2 linked regions of the Priestia megaterium genome follow. The protein of the gene in region 1 binds, or shares a complex with, the protein of each later gene. Links are inferred from orthologs where the notes say so. Each region holds a gene or a part of one and is shown in the gene's direction. Other genes may lie near its edges.

Evidence for each region.
Region 2: the proteins of CEQ83_RS25040 (region 1) and CEQ83_RS21620 are in contact, whole or in part, in a crystal structure (PDB 3TUF), measured with the Bacillus subtilis proteins. The link is inferred for Priestia megaterium from one-to-one orthologs.

Annotation. Positions count from the first base shown.
Region 1 is NZ_CP023317.1:4,874,005-4,881,708, reverse strand. The notes cover bases 2,087-4,953. They hold CEQ83_RS25040 (stage II sporulation protein SpoIIQ), read left to right. Parts: upstream 2,087-3,038; coding sequence 3,039-3,869; downstream 3,870-4,953. Other genes in these bases: mreB (rod shape-determining protein), read left to right, coding at 4,595-4,953; spoIIID (sporulation transcriptional regulator SpoIIID), read left to right, coding at 4,145-4,408; spoIID (stage II sporulation protein D), read left to right, coding at 2,087-2,878. In the rest of the region: CEQ83_RS25055 (YwmB family TATA-box binding protein), read left to right, coding at 1-358; murA (UDP-N-acetylglucosamine 1-carboxyvinyltransferase), read left to right, coding at 390-1,694; more of spoIID, read left to right, coding at 1,856-2,086; more of mreB, read left to right, coding at 4,954-5,596; CEQ83_RS25025 (flagellar hook-basal body protein), read left to right, coding at 5,711-6,535; CEQ83_RS25020 (flagellar hook-basal body protein), read left to right, coding at 6,559-7,380; 3-hydroxyacyl-ACP dehydratase FabZ, read left to right, coding at 7,464-7,704. UniProt on the Bacillus subtilis protein: Involved in forespore engulfment and required for anchoring membrane proteins on the forespore side of the septal membrane. Forms a channel with SpoIIIAH that is open on the forespore end and closed (or gated) on the mother cell end.
Region 2 is NZ_CP023317.1:4,225,632-4,233,444, reverse strand. What follows is about bases 1,611-4,586. They hold CEQ83_RS21620 (SpoIIIAH-like family protein), read left to right. Parts: upstream 1,611-2,761; coding sequence 2,762-3,412; downstream 3,413-4,586. Other genes in these bases: accC (acetyl-CoA carboxylase biotin carboxylase subunit), read left to right, coding at 4,284-4,586; accB (acetyl-CoA carboxylase biotin carboxyl carrier protein), read left to right, coding at 3,765-4,271; spoIIIAG (stage III sporulation protein AG), read left to right, coding at 2,092-2,754; spoIIIAF (stage III sporulation protein AF), read left to right, coding at 1,611-2,095. Outside these bases: spoIIIAD (stage III sporulation protein AD), read left to right, coding at 1-260; spoIIIAE (stage III sporulation protein AE), read left to right, coding at 285-1,469; more of spoIIIAF, read left to right, coding at 1,466-1,610; more of accC, read left to right, coding at 4,587-5,636; CEQ83_RS21605 (Asp23/Gls24 family envelope stress response protein), read left to right, coding at 5,666-6,067; transcription antitermination factor NusB, read left to right, coding at 6,289-6,681; xseA (exodeoxyribonuclease VII large subunit), read left to right, coding at 6,766-7,813. UniProt on the Bacillus subtilis protein: Involved in forespore engulfment. Forms a channel with SpoIIIAH that is open on the forespore end and closed (or gated) on the mother cell end.

The DNA of each region.
Region 1 (7,704 bases):
ACAAGGTTTAAAAGAAAAAAATATGACCCATTTTCAAAATGTATTTCAGACAAATTATGAAAAAATTTTCCTGTCAGAACCCATAATTTTCTCTTGTGCAACAGGGGAAATCAATGATAAGATGGAAAGTGTTTTGTCTGTTGAAATTCAAGACCTATTACGAGCTTTCAATGCTAAACCAGTGGAATCTCTAGTGGAAGAGTCATTTACCTCTGTTTCAGCATATACTGGACTGTGGAAAGAAGCTCTTCAAACGAAAAAGCAGGAAATGAACTTACAAATTGCATTACGCAAGACAAGAATGGGCGGTCAAACAACCATAGTTGTTGGCACACCTATCATTACGTCTGAATATTAATATAGAGAAAATGGACGCGGAGGGGAATACCTTGGAAAAAATCATCGTCCGCGGTGGAAATAGATTAAGCGGTACAGTTAAAGTTGAAGGAGCAAAAAACGCCGTTTTACCTATTATCACTGCAACCTTATTAGCTAGTGAAGGAAAAACAATTCTAAATGATGTACCAGCTCTCTCCGATGTATTTACGATTGGCGAAGTTTTAAGACATCTGAATGCAGAAGTAGATTTTGAAACAAATCGTGTAGTTGTAGATGCATCAAGAGAGTTAAAAACAGATGCACCTTTTGAATATGTAAGAAAAATGCGCGCTTCAGTACTTGTAATGGGTCCTTTATTGGCGCGTATGGGTGAGGCTCGTGTAGCTTTACCTGGTGGATGTGCGATTGGATCAAGACCGATTGATCAGCACCTTAAAGGATTTGAAGCAATGGGTGCTAAAGTTCAAGTAGGAAATGGTTTTATTGATGCAAAAGTTGAAGGAAGACTAAAAGGTGCTAAAATTTATTTAGACTTCCCAAGTGTAGGTGCCACAGAAAATATTATGATGGCAGCAGCATTAGCGGAAGGCACTACAATTATGGAAAACGTAGCAAAAGAACCTGAAATTGTCGACTTAGCAAACTTCTTAAACGCAATGGGCGCTAAAGTTCGCGGTGCAGGAACTGGTACGATCCGTATTGAAGGTGTTAATAAATTATATGGTGCAGAACATGCAATTATTCCAGATCGTATCGAAGCTGGAACATTCATGGTAGCAGCAGCTATTACAGGTGGAAACGTACTTGTACGCGGTGCAGTAGCAGAGCACATCAGTTCACTTGTTGCTAAAATGGAAGAAATGGGTGTTGAAATTACTGAAGAAGGCGACGGCTTACGTGTTGTAGGACCTGAAAAGCTAAAATCAGTAGATATTAAAACAATGCCTCATCCAGGGTTCCCTACGGATATGCAATCTCAAATGATGGCATTATTATTAGCAGCAGAAGGCACAAGTATGATTACAGAAACAGTTTTTGAAAACCGCTTTATGCACGTAGAAGAGTTTCGCCGCATGAACGCTGATATTAAAATTGAAGGACGCTCTGTTATTATTAACGGACCTTCTCAACTACAAGGCGCTGAAGTAGCAGCAACAGATCTTCGTGCAGCAGCAGCGTTAACATTAGCAGGACTTGTAGCAGACGGTTATACGCGTGTAACGGAATTAAAACACCTTGATCGTGGTTATGTAAATTTCCACAATAAATTAGCCGCTTTAGGCGCTGATATTGAACGTGTAAATGACGAAACAAAGCAGGTAGAACAAACTCAACAGGCTTCAGACGTCAAGTAAATATGTCATAAAAAAGCATCTCATAGCGAGATGCTTTTTTTGTCGTTGGACGACCCTTATGGCCGGTTTGCTGTCATAAAAGGTTGTCCACCTCCATACATATGGAATATAGGGATATAGGTGTTCCTTGTCAAAATAATAGATATGGAGGCTAGGCGTTCATGAAACAAGCAAAGCCAATCGTCGTACTAGGAGTCATCTTTTTTTTCGTTGTGTTACTCATCCCAACACTTCTCGTTGTTCCTTTTACTGAAAAGACAGATGGAAAGCTACATGAAAATGTCAAACAGACCCCAAAAACCGAAAAACTACAAAAAGTGACAGCGTCTCCTCTTGATGTCAGTGTTTATCGTACGGAAACGAAAAAAGTAGAAAAACTGCCGCTCGAAGACTATCTTGTAGGGGTAGTAGCAGCTGAAATGCCTGCTACTTTTGAACTTGAAGCACTTAAGGCTCAAAGTTTGGCAGCCAGAACCTATATTGTGCAAACTATGATGAATGGAAATAGTCATCTTCCCCAAGGAGCGGATGTGACTGATACCGTAGAGTACCAAGTATATTTAAATAAAGATGAGCTAAGAAGCCGATGGAACAAAGACTATGATTGGAAAATCAAAAAAATTCAAGAAGCAGTGAAGGACACCCAAGGTCAAATTCTTACGTATAAAAATAAGCCAATTAATGCTACGTTCTTTTCTACCAGCAATGGTTACACTGAAAATTCAGAAGCGTATTGGAAGAATTCCATTCCTTATCTAAAAAGTGTAGCTAGTCCATGGGATAAAAAGTCTCCTGAATTTACAAATCAGAAAGTAATGTCTGTTGCTAGCTTTGAACAGAGGCTTGGAGTGAAATTAACAAACAGTGGATCAGTAGGTGAAATCGTCTCTAGAACGCCGGGGCAGCGCGTAGATTACGTAAAGATAAACGGTAAAGAACTGTCGGGAAAAGATGTTCGGGAAAAACTGGATTTATCGTCAGCCGACTTTCATTGGACAAAAAAAGGGAACGAAATTATCATCAATACAAAAGGATATGGACATGGTATTGGGATGAGTCAGTACGGAGCAAATGGTATGGCACTGGAAGGAAAAACGTATAAAGATATTGTTACTCATTATTATACAGGTGTTGCGATTACTCCTAACGATCAGTTTGTTGCACAATTGACAGCTAAACGCTAATTCAACGACCCTTATAGCAGGGTCTTTTTTATGTTTTTCACTTTTTTTAAATAAAATGTATATTTTAGATTCATCTGTTGAAAAATAATCGAAAAAATTTTTTATCGCTGTGTATATATTCATTCAATTGTGTTCAGACTGATTGCTGAGGTGATGATATATGAGAGAGGAAGAAAAGAAACGTACTTCTCCAAAATCGAAAGTTCAAAAATTAGTTAGAAAGCGTTGGGTGTTCCCGGCTATCTATTTAGCGAGTGCAGCAATTATTCTTACAGCAGTCCTTTGGTTTCAAGCTAATGGAAATGATATTAGCAAAGAAGACAAAAGCGGCTATAGCCAAGACGGTACGGCTTATCGAGACGACGCTGTAGAGGTAAATGCTTCGCTTGAAAATTTAAAAATGCCAGTTGCTAGTGAAGCATCAGCTATCGTGAAAAAGCCTTTCTACGACGATCAAGCATCTGAAAAACAACAAGAAGAAGCACTAGTTTTCTACAACAATACGTATCATCCAAACACAGGTGTTGATTTAGCTGTTAAGGGAGATAAATCATTTGATGTTGTAGCAGCAGCTAGCGGTACAGTAACAAAAGCAACAAAAGATCCTTTACTAGGTTATGTAGTAGAAATTGATCACAAAGATGGTTTAGTAACACAGTATCAATCTCTTGAGAAAGCTGATGTAGAAGTAGGAGATATTGTTAAACAAGGCCAAACGATCGCAAAAGCTGGAAAAAGCTTATATAATCAAGAAGCAAAAACACATGTGCACTTTGAAGTTCGTAAAGATGGTGTAGCAATTAATCCAAGCAGTTATTTTGGAAAATCGGTTAGTTCTATCAAAGAAGTCAAAGCAACTGAAGTGACAGAACCAAAAGACGACTCTTCTTCTGAAGAATCAAAGGATAGCGAAAAATCATCTGATGAAAAGACTAAAGAAGATAAAGATTCAAAACAACCTTCAACAGATACGTCTAAACCAAATGCATAAAGCAAGACCATAAATACGAAAAGAAGCTGGATAAAACCGAGCTTCTTTTTTTATGAATTTTTCTAAAATGAGATGCATTATGTTAAAAAAGTAAATAAAAAACACTAAATTTTCAAAAAAATATAAGAAATCACTTGTCCTTACTGACTTTTCTAGCATATATCTGCACACAAGCTAATAAACTGTTACAAACCTATAAAGAGAATGTTAGAAAAGGGATAATATATACATTCCCTTGGATACTTCTCATATCCAATTTGGGGAGGGCGAGTAGTGTGCACGATTACATCAAAGAGAGAACTATCAAGATTGGAAAGTATATTGTAGAAACAAAGAAAACAGTTCGTGTAATTGCGAAAGAATTTGGCGTTTCGAAAAGTACTGTCCATAAAGATTTAACAGAGCGTCTACCAGAAATAAATCCTGAGTTAGCAAATGAAGTAAAAGAAATTCTTGATTACCATAAATCTATTCGGCATTTGCGTGGAGGAGAAGCAACAAAATTAAAGTACAAAAAAGAAGAAGAAACTGTAAAGTAAAAGAATGCCCGATATTGCCTTTTTTATAGAGGTAGTATAGGGCATTTTAATTTTTGGATAAAATAGGTATATAATAAATATTTTTGCTAATAACAACATACATATACAAATTGTGATAAAATAGTAAATTAGGAAAAAAGAATGGTTATCATGCAAAGATATGTAAATAGAAGGAGGATTTAAGGTATGTTAGCAAAAGACATTGGTATCGATTTAGGTACAGCTAACGTCTTAATTCACGTTAAAGGCAAAGGAATTGTGTTAAATGAACCGTCTGTTGTGGCGATTGATAAAAATACAAATAGAGTGCTAGCAGTAGGGGAAGAAGCGAGACGTATGGTAGGAAGAACGCCCAGTAATATTATTGCCATTCGTCCATTAAAAGATGGCGTTATCGCTGACTTCGAAATTACCGAGTCTATGCTCAAACACTTTATTAATAAATTAAATGTAAAAGGTTTTTTATCCAAGCCTCGTATTTTAATTTGTTGTCCAACAAATATTACCTCTGTTGAACAAAAAGCAATTCGCGAAGCTGCTGAAAAAAGCGGTGGAAAAACCATTTATTTGGAAGAAGAACCAAAAGTCGCGGCTATTGGCGCTGGAATGGATATCTTTCAGCCGAGCGGAAACATGGTCGTAGATATTGGTGGAGGTACAACCGATGTGGCTGTCCTTTCAATGGGCGATATTGTAACAGCAGCTTCTATTAAGATGGCTGGTGATCGTTTTGATGCGGAAATTTTGCAGTACATTAAGCAAAAATATAAGCTCTTAATTGGAGAGCGTACAGCAGAAGAAATTAAAGTGAAAATTGGCACAGTGTTTCCTAAAGCTCGTAATGAAGAGCTGGACATTCGAGGGCGAGACATGGTTTCAGGCTTACCTCGTACGGTTACTGTTTATTCTGAGGAAGTAGAGGAGGCACTTAGAGAGTCTGTCAGCGTCATTGTACAAGCTTCGAAAAGTGTATTAGAGCGTACACCTCCCGAACTTTCTGCCGATATTATAGACAGAGGCGTTATTTTAACTGGCGGTGGAGCATTGCTTCACGGTATGGATCAGCTGTTAGCGGAAGAATTAAAGGTGCCTGTGCTAATTGCAGAAAATCCAATGGGTTGTGTAGCTGTTGGAACAGGTATTATGCTTGATAATATTGATAAACTATCTCGTCGCAATATTGTTTAAATAAATGAAGACTCCTCTATTGGCTCGTTTCATACAGAGGAGTCTCTTCTTTTATTTATTATACTCTGTCAGCCGGCTATAACGAACAACGTTTACTTGTAAGGAGGATGAAGTATGTTTAAAGGGTTTTACACGGCAGCAGCGGGTATGCTGTCTCAGCAGCGTCAAACTGACTTATTAACGAATAACATAGCAAATGCTAATACGCCAGGATTTAAAGCAGATCAAGGTACGTTAAAGGCATTTCCTGATATGTTACTGCAGCGAATGGAATCTGAAGATTTACCCACTGACCGTAACATCTCTGTTCAGAACAAAAAAGACATAGGTACAATTAATACGGGTGTGTATATGCAAGAAACAGTTCCAAATTTTACACAAGGTGATCTTCAGCAAACGTCTCAATCAACTGATATTGCATTGATGGAGCAAAATATGCCTACAAAAGAGGGCGGCCTATTTTTTGTGGTACAAAGCCCTAATAATACGCCTCAATATACAAGAAACAGTAATTTTACATTAGATCAAGAAGGGTTTTTAACTACGTCTACGGGAGCTTATGTATTAAATACAAATAATCAGCCAATTCAACTGAAAAGTGAAAACTTTACAGTTGATTCACAGGGTAACGTAACGGAAAATAATCAGCAGATTGCACAAATCGGTATTGCTTATTCTAGTGATTTACAAACGATTAAAAAGGCAGGGAATGGATTGTATGAAACGTTGAACAATCAGTCCTTGCCTTCAGCAAGAAATAATCCAGGCATTTCTTATCAGTTAAAGCAAGGATTTGTTGAACGTTCCAATGTAGATGCTGCTCAAAGTATGACGGATTTACTAACAGCTTACAGAGCTTTTGAAGCAAATCAAAAAATAATGCAAGCTTACGATAGAAGCATGGATAAAGCGGCAAATGAAATTGGACGTGTGCGCTAAAAGCAACAGGGGAGATGAAGAGAATGAACCGTACAATGATAACAGCGGCTAATACAATGGGGCAGCTACAGCAGCAGCTTGATGTCATCAGTCACAATTTATCTAATACAAATACGACAGGATATAAATCGAGAGACGCTTCATTTAACGATATGCTGTATCAACAAGTAAATAATCAAGTAGACCAGGGAACAGAAAAGCGGCTTACACCGTCTGGAATTCGACAAGGTTCAGGAGCTTATCTAGACCAAACACGCTTAAATATGACGCAAGGTGCTTTTGAAAGTACAGACAAACCATTAGATGTAGCTGCATCAAATCCAAACGTTTATTTTCAAGTTGCCGTAAACGATTCCGAACAGCCTGTACAATATACGCGAGATGGTTCATTTCACCTTAGGCCTGAAGGCCCCAACAATGTTAAATTAGTAAACGGTTCTGGCCAGGATGTGCTGGGGGAAAATGGTCAAGCTATTATTTTCAGTAACGCATTTAAAGATATACAGATTGATGGAAGTGGAACGATAACGGTTACTACGAATACGGGCGTTGACCAGTTTACCCTTGGGTTAACAAATGTCCAAAAGCCGCAGGAGCTAGAAGCTAAAGGAGAAAATCTATTTGCTTTTCCAGCTGGGATGAACCAACCGAATATGTTTACAGATCTGACTGGAAAAGCTCGAGAAACAGCAGGCGTAGATCAAGGGAAATTGGAACAGTCAAATGTAGATTTGAGCAAAGAACTCACTGATATGTCCATTGCCCAACGTGCGTATCAGTTTAATTCCCGCTCTATTTCAATTGCAGACCAAATGATGGGCTTGGTGAATGGAATCAGAGCTTAAGCAAGTAGTTGCTTCTCAATTGAGCATTCTGTATATTGATAATAGTATCGTATGTTACATGCGGTTTGAAAGGAGACTTATTTATGCTTGATATTGAACAAATTAAAGAAATTATTCCACACCGATATCCATTTTTATTGGTCGATCGTATTTTAGAAGTGGAAGAGGGAAAGAAAGCAGTTGGTTTAAAAAACGTATCTGCCAATGAAGAATTTTTTAACGGGCATTTCCCTGACTATCCTGTGATGCCAGGGGTTTTAATTGTAGAAGCTTTGGCTCAGGTAGGAGCAGTAGCTATGCTAAAAAAAGAGGAAAATCAAGGAC
Region 2 (7,813 bases), 650 kb from region 1 along the record:
TTGATCAAATCTACGAGATTATTAAGATGGTCGAGCGGCTGTCGATCAATGCTCACGTTAACATGATTTATGTGGAAACCATTTTGAAAATCATTGGTATTGCCTATATCGCCGAATTTGGTGCTCAAATTACGAAAGATGCAGGACAAGGTGCCATTGCTTCTAAAATTGAATTAGGTGGAAAAGTGCTGATTCTCTCCATGGCAATTCCTATTTTGACGGTCATTATTGAAACGATTATTTCAATGCTGCCCAATTAATTTTACTTAATATGAGGTGACGAAATGAAGCGGTGGACGTTTAAAGTGAATATACTCGCTCTTCTTTTGTTCCTCTTTTTTTTCTTTCCAGAAAATGTACAAGCTTCCGAACCCCCGAAGCAGCAAGAACTTGTCAATGAACAAATTGATAAGCTCGGTATCGATGAAGTCAAACAGTTTTGGGACGATATTATTACCCAATACGGCGGCTTTTTACCCGAGAGTCAGAAGGGAAGTTTAGTCGATTTTTTAAAAGGAGAAAAAGAGTTCTCTCTTAAAGAATGGCTAGGAGGTCTTGTAAAGTTTTTATTTCACGAAGTATTAGCGAATGGAAAGCTCCTCGGTACACTCATTATGCTAACGGTTTTTAGCGTGTTTTTGCAAACGCTCCAAAGTGCGTTTAATCAGCAAACCGTAAGTAAAGTAGCGTATGCGCTTGTATATATGGTTTTGATCATCATTGCTCTTAATAGTTTTCAAATTGCTATTTCTTATGCAACAGGAGCGATCGAGACCATGACTAAATTCATTTTAGCTCTGGTGCCGCTGCTGCTTGCCTTAATGGCATCATCAGGAGGAGTTGTATCGGCAGCCTTTTTTCATCCGATGATTTTGTTTTTAATGAACACCAGCGGTTTGCTTATTCAATACGTAGTGATGCCGCTGCTTTTTCTTTCAGCACTGCTTAGCATTGTGAGTACGATTTCAGATGAGCATAAGGTTACACAGCTTGCTCAGCTGTTGAGAAATATAAGCATTGGCGTGCTTGGAATATTCCTAACTGTTTTTTTAGGTGTGCTATCCGTCCAAGGTGCCACATCAGCTGTTGCTGACGGTATTACGATTCGAACGGCAAAGTTCGTCACAGGGAACTTTATACCTGTTGTAGGGCGTGTGTTCACAGATGCGGCTGATACAGTCATCAGTGCCTCGCTTCTATTAAAGAATTCAGTAGGGATTGCTGGAGTAGCAGTCTTACTGTTAATCGTCGCATTTCCGGCTATTAAAGTGTTAACGCTCGCTTTTATCTATAAGCTAGCAGCAGCTCTTCTTCAACCCATTGGAGGAGGACCGGTTATTTCCTGCTTGAGCATTATCAGCAAAAGCGTCATCTATATTTTTGCGGCGCTTGCTGTTGTCTCGCTTATGTTTTTCTTATGTTTAACGGTCATCATTACAGCGAGCAACGTCACAATGATGGTGAGGTGAAGAAATTGCAGGCCTTAACGACGTGGATTACGAATATCGTTCTTTTTATCTTATTAGCTACCATTATTAATTTACTGTTGCCCAATTCTAGTTTTCAAAAGTATACGAAGCTGGTGGTTGGACTTCTTTTGATGCTGATTATTATTACACCCGTTTTTCAAATTTTTAAAGTGGATGTTAATCAAATGCTGAAATCACTTAGCTTATCATCTATTCGATCCGATCAACAGGTAGAAAATTCAATAGAAAATCAGAAAAAAGAAATACAAGCTTCACAACGTGCATATATTTTAGAACAAATGGCTGTCCAAATGGAGGCAGATGTAAAAGAGGAGTTGATGGATCAGTATGGTGTAGCAATTGATCGAATTCACATTGAAACAAAAAAGCCGAACGACGAACCTACCGCTGATAATATTAAATCCATTTCAGTTGCCGTAAGTAAAAAAGCATCGGGTGATTCCGAGGTTGTTTCAGCTGTGAAAGTTATTTCTATTGATACCTCCACACCGATCGAAACAAACAAACCAACAGAATCCAAGAAATTATCCAACTATTTAGCAGCAAAATGGGATGTAAAACAAGGCCAAGTTGTTGTGAATATGGAGGAGGGAGACACGAAATGAGTCAAAAGCCAGAAAAAGGTGACCCATCATTTTTTCAGCGGTTCTTTTCACTTAAACAGTCATCAACTACGAAGAAACCTTCAAAGTTAATGTATATAGGTATTTTACTAGCTGCAGGCGTTATCTTTATGGTATTTAGCAACTCACTCACAACATCTATGAATTCAGGCGGATTATTAAAGAGTGCAAGCAAAGAAACCAGCGCACCACCCGTATCACAGGATGTTCCCGCTTTTAGCTCCAAAAAGACAACAACGATGACAGGTTATGAAGAGCGGTATGAGGAAGAATTGAAAGATATTTTAGATCAAGTTAGAGGCGTAAGTAAGGTAAAAGTAATTGTGAACCTAGATGCAACAGAATCCAAAATATATGAAAAAAACAGCGTGACAAAATCGCAAACGACCAACGAGACGGACCGTGAAGGAGGGACTCGTAAAGTTGAAGATTCCTCAACAGATGAACAGCTGGTCATTGTAAGAAGTGGAGAACAAGAAAAGCCTGTTGTAGTCAAAACCGAAAAGCCAAAAGTCAGAGGTGTGTTAGTTGTCGCTAAAGGAGCTGATAATATCGAGGTAAAGAAATCTATTATTGAAGCCGTGACAAGAGCGCTCGATATACCAAGTCATAGAGTAGCAGTATTAGCGAAAAAAGGATGAGGGGGAAATGAATATGTTATTAAAAAAGCAAACGGTTTGGTTATTAACAATGTTAAGTTTAGTTGTTGTGTTATCGGTGTACTATATGACAACGCCAGAAAATCCTCAGAGTAATGTTGCGCTAGTAGACAATGAAAAACAAAGCGAAAAACAGGCTGATGACAAGGCTCCTGCAGAAGATACAAAACAACAGGCAGATGAGAAATCAGGAACAAAAGAAGATTCAAAAACCGAAGGCTCAGCAGAAGATGTAAAAAAGGAAACGGCTAAAAATGCAAAAGAATCAGCGGTTGTATCAAGCACAGATAGCGACGAGCTATTTACGGCGCTCCGCTTGGAATTAAATGATGAAAGAAGTCAGCTGAAAGAAGAGTATCAGGAAGTAGCGGCATCAAAAAATGTAACGCCTGCAGAAGTAAGCAAAGCGATGGATAAAATCGATGAATTATCAAAGCTCGGGGAAAAAGAAGCAACGCTGGAAACATTAATTAAAGCAAAAGGATACAGCGACGCGCTAGTAAGAGCAGATGGAAAACAAGTGCAAATTACCGTTAAGACAGAAAAACACTCAAAAACAAAAGCCAATCAAATCATTCAGCTAGTCAAAAAAGAAATGGGTCCAAAAGAAGTAGCGGTAGAGTTTCAGCCAACTAAATAAAGGGAATAAAAGAAGTGTAAAACAGCCGCAAATTGGGGTTGTTTACACTTCTTTTTTTATGAAATGACTAAAATCTAAGCGAGACGGGAAAAATTTTAACATGGCTTTCTTTTTTTACTTCGGTTATAATAGGTTTCATAATCTTATATTAGTACTAGGTGACAAATGTTTTCATAAGTATTGTCATCTGTAAAGCTATGTTTCCATTTATAAAACAATAACGCTAAAAAGTTATTATAGAGTAAGTGGAACTTCTTTTTAATGTTTGCCAAACGAATTGAATGGCTGTAGCCATTTATCGTATTATTAACATTGTAGAGAATTCTATTTTCATGAGGTAGGAGTGTTCAATATGTTAAAAATTCAAGAGATCCGTGAGATCATTAAACTAGTTGATCAATCATCAATCGAGGAGTTCACCTATGAGCACGAAGGCTCCAAAATCAAGATGAAGAAAAAAGACGCAATTGTTTCCAAACAAGCGCAGCAAGTAGTGGTTTCGGCACCTGAACAAGCAGCAGCACCTGCACCGCAGGCAGCAGCGGCTCCAGCGCCAGCCCCGGCAGCACAGTCTGCACAGCCAAAAGAAGAACAAGCGGCCCCAGCGGTTGATGAAAGCTTACATAAAATTACATCTCCGATGGTAGGGACATTCTATGCGTCATCATCGCCAGAAACAGATGTATACGTAACGCCTGGAGATAAAGTACAAAAAGATTCGGTTGTATGTATCGTAGAAGCAATGAAATTATTTAATGAAATCGAAGCAGAAGTTAAAGGTGAAATCGTTGACGTATTAGTTGAAAATGGACAACTTGTAGAATACGGTCAACCTCTTTTCTTAGTAAAGCCTGAATAAGGAGCGGTAAATATGATTAAAAAGCTATTAATTGCGAATCGAGGAGAAATTGCGGTTCGAATTATTCGAGCGTGTAAAGAGTTAGGTGTAGAATCAGTAGCTGTTCATTCTCAAGCTGATCGCGATTCTTTGCATGTACAATTAGCAGACGAAGCGTATTGTATTGGACCAACGTCATCTAAAGACAGCTATTTAAACTTTACAAACATTATGAGTGTTGCGATGCTAACGGGCTGTGACGCTATTCACCCTGGATACGGCTTTTTAGCTGAAAACGCTGATTTTGCAGAGCTATGCAGAGAGTGTAACGTTACATTTGTAGGACCAAGTCCTGAAGCCATTAACAAAATGGGAACAAAAGACGTAGCGAGAGAAACGATGCGTGAAGCGGGTGTTCCAATTGTTCCTGGTTCCACTGGAATTGTAGAGTCAGTGGAAGACGGTATGTCAATCGCTAATGATATTGGCTATCCTGTTATTATTAAAGCAACGGCAGGAGGCGGAGGAAAAGGAATCCGCGTTGCGAAAAATGAACAAGAGCTTATTAAAGGTATTACAATTACGCAGCAAGAAGCTGCTACAGCTTTCGGTAACCCTGGTGTGTACATTGAAAAGTTCATTGAGGATTTCCGTCACGTTGAGATCCAAGTGTTGGCTGATTCTCATGGAAATACTGTACATTTAGGAGAGCGTGATTGCTCGATTCAACGCCGTCTTCAAAAATTAATTGAAGAAACGCCTTCTCCAGCGTTGGACGAAAAAACGCGTGAATTAATGGGCGACGCTGCTGTTAAAGCCGCTCAAGCCGTTAATTACACAGGAGCCGGAACCGTGGAATTCATTTATGATTATCGTGAAAACAAATTTTACTTCATGGAAATGAATACGCGTATCCAAGTAGAACATCCTGTTACAGAGATGGTGACAGGAGTTGACTTAATTAAAGAACAAATCAACGTGGCAAATGGTGAAACTTTACCGTTTACGCAAGAAGAAGTGACGTTTAACGGATGGGCAATTGAGTGCCGAATCAACGCAGAAAACCCAGAGAAAAACTTTATGCCATCACCAGGTACGATTCAAATGTACTTGCCGCCAGGTGGCTACGGAGTGCGCGTAGACTCTGCTGCATATCCGGGCTATGCAATCCCACCTTACTATGATTCAATGGTGGCTAAATTGATTGTTCATGCGCCAACTCGTGAGGAAGCTATTGAACGAATGAAGCGCGCGTTAGATGAATTTGTTATCGATGGCGTTGCGACCACTATTCCTTTTCACCAAAAGCTATTAAATCATGAAAAATTTGTTAGCGGTGAATTCAACACGAAGTTTCTTGAGCTATATGACGTAATGAATTCTTAGTATAATATAAACTATAGGAGGTGCTGTACATGAATGAAAATCATGTATTAGAAATGGAAGAACACCCAAATTCTCTTGGCAAAGTAGAAATTGCTCCTGAGGTTATTGAAGTCATTGCGGGTATTGCTGCTTCTGAAGTAGAAGGCGTTTCTGCAATGAGAGGAAATTTTGCAGCTGGCGTTGTGGAGAAACTAGGAAAGAAAAACCACGGTAAAGGTGTAAAAGTGGACTTAACAGAAAACGGGATAAAAGTAGACGTGTTTTGTATGATGAAGTTTGGTGTGTCTATTCCAAACGTAGCGCAGCAAGTACAAGATAACATTCGTCAAGCCCTTAAAAATATGACAGCTATTGATCTCGATGAAGTAAACATTCATATCGTAGGGATTCAGTTTGATACGCAAAAAACTGATATTGAAGAAGTTGAATAAAACAAACGTTTACCTAACGGCTGTTGCTAAAATGGAATAACGTATGATTACTTGTTCCTTTTCAACACAAGCTATGGTAAAGTGAAAAAGACTGTCTCGTCATAAAGACGGTCTTTTTCGTGTTCTACAAACTTCGTATAAGAACAATCAAGTATCGTTTCATAAACTATGCTATTATCTAGGTATACTAGTTGAAGAAGATAAATAAAGGAGCAAAAATAATGAAAAGACATACAGCACGCCAAAAAGCATTACAAGCACTATTTCAGCATGATTTAGGGCAAACCGAGCCAATGGAGGCAATCGGAAATGTTGTACAAAACGAAAAGTCTGATCAATTTTTAGAAAGTCTTGTGCTAGGTGTAGTTGAGCATCAGCAAGAAATTGATGAACTTTTACGCAATCATTTAGAAAAATGGACGTTAGACCGCGTAGCTACTGTAGACCGCGTAATCCTGCGTATTGCCGTATACGAAATGAAGTATGAAGAAGAAATTCCTACGAGCGTTACGTTAAATGAAGCGATTGAATTAGCAAAAACATTTGGCGATGATCAATCAAGCAAGTTTATCAACGGCGTATTGTCTAAAGTGTTAACAACTTTATCTAAATAAACGTTCATCTTGCCAAATCAAGTGACTAAAATGCTTCTCTCCTTTATATAAAGGGGAGAGGGTGACTGCAAAGGAGGCAAAATGATGAGTGAAGTGCGTTATCTAACCGTTACGGCTCTTACACGATACATCAAGCGCAAGTTTGACGTAGACCCTCACATGCAAGATGTATGGATTAAAGGAGAAATTTCTAACTTTAAACGTCATAGTCGAGGACATATGTATTTCACCTTAAAAGATCAAAATGCTCGTATCGCAGCCGTTATGTTTGCTGGGCATAACCGTCAGCTTAATTTTCAGCCTGAAGAAGGAATGAATGTACTGATTCGAGCTGAAATTTCGGTTTATGAACCAAGCGGAAATTATCAAATGTACGTAAAAGAAATGCAGCCTGACGGCGTTGGAAACTTATACTTGGCCTACGAACAGCTGAAAAAAAAGCTGGAAAAAGAAGGCTTGTTTGATCATGCTAGAAAACGAAAACTTCCGAAGTATCCAACAACAATAGGTGTGATTACATCTCCTACTGGAGCCGCCGTACGTGATATTATTACGACATTAAAGCGCAGATATAACGCGAACATTATTGTTATGCCCGCTCTTGTTCAAGGAGTGAATGCGGCACCGTCTATCATCAAGGCAATTGAAGAAGCAAACCGTCGTAAAGAAGCAGACGTATTAATTGTCGGCCGCGGCGGCGGGTCAATTGAAGAGCTTTGGGCGTTTAACGAAGAAAGCGTAGCTCGTGCAATTTTCACTTCTACTATTCCCGTTATTTCAGCGGTTGGACATGAAACCGATTTTACAATTGCAGACTTTGTAGCAGATTTGCGAGCCCCTACTCCAACGGGTGCTGCGGAGCTGGCCGTACCTCATATCAGTGAAATTACAGAAAGATTGACTCAGCGAAATATCCGTCTTCTTCGTTCGATGAAAGAGATGCTTCAGTCTAGTAGCCGCAGGCTTGAACGATCTCAGAAATCATATGCTTTTCGTTACCCTCAAAAGTTGGTCGAGCAAAAAGAGCAGCAGTTAGATCAGCTGATGGAGCGTTTTTATCGTGAAGGTAGAAGGTACATTGAGCATAAACGGACGAACTACGAGCAGCTAACAGCCGCTTTGTTGCGCAATC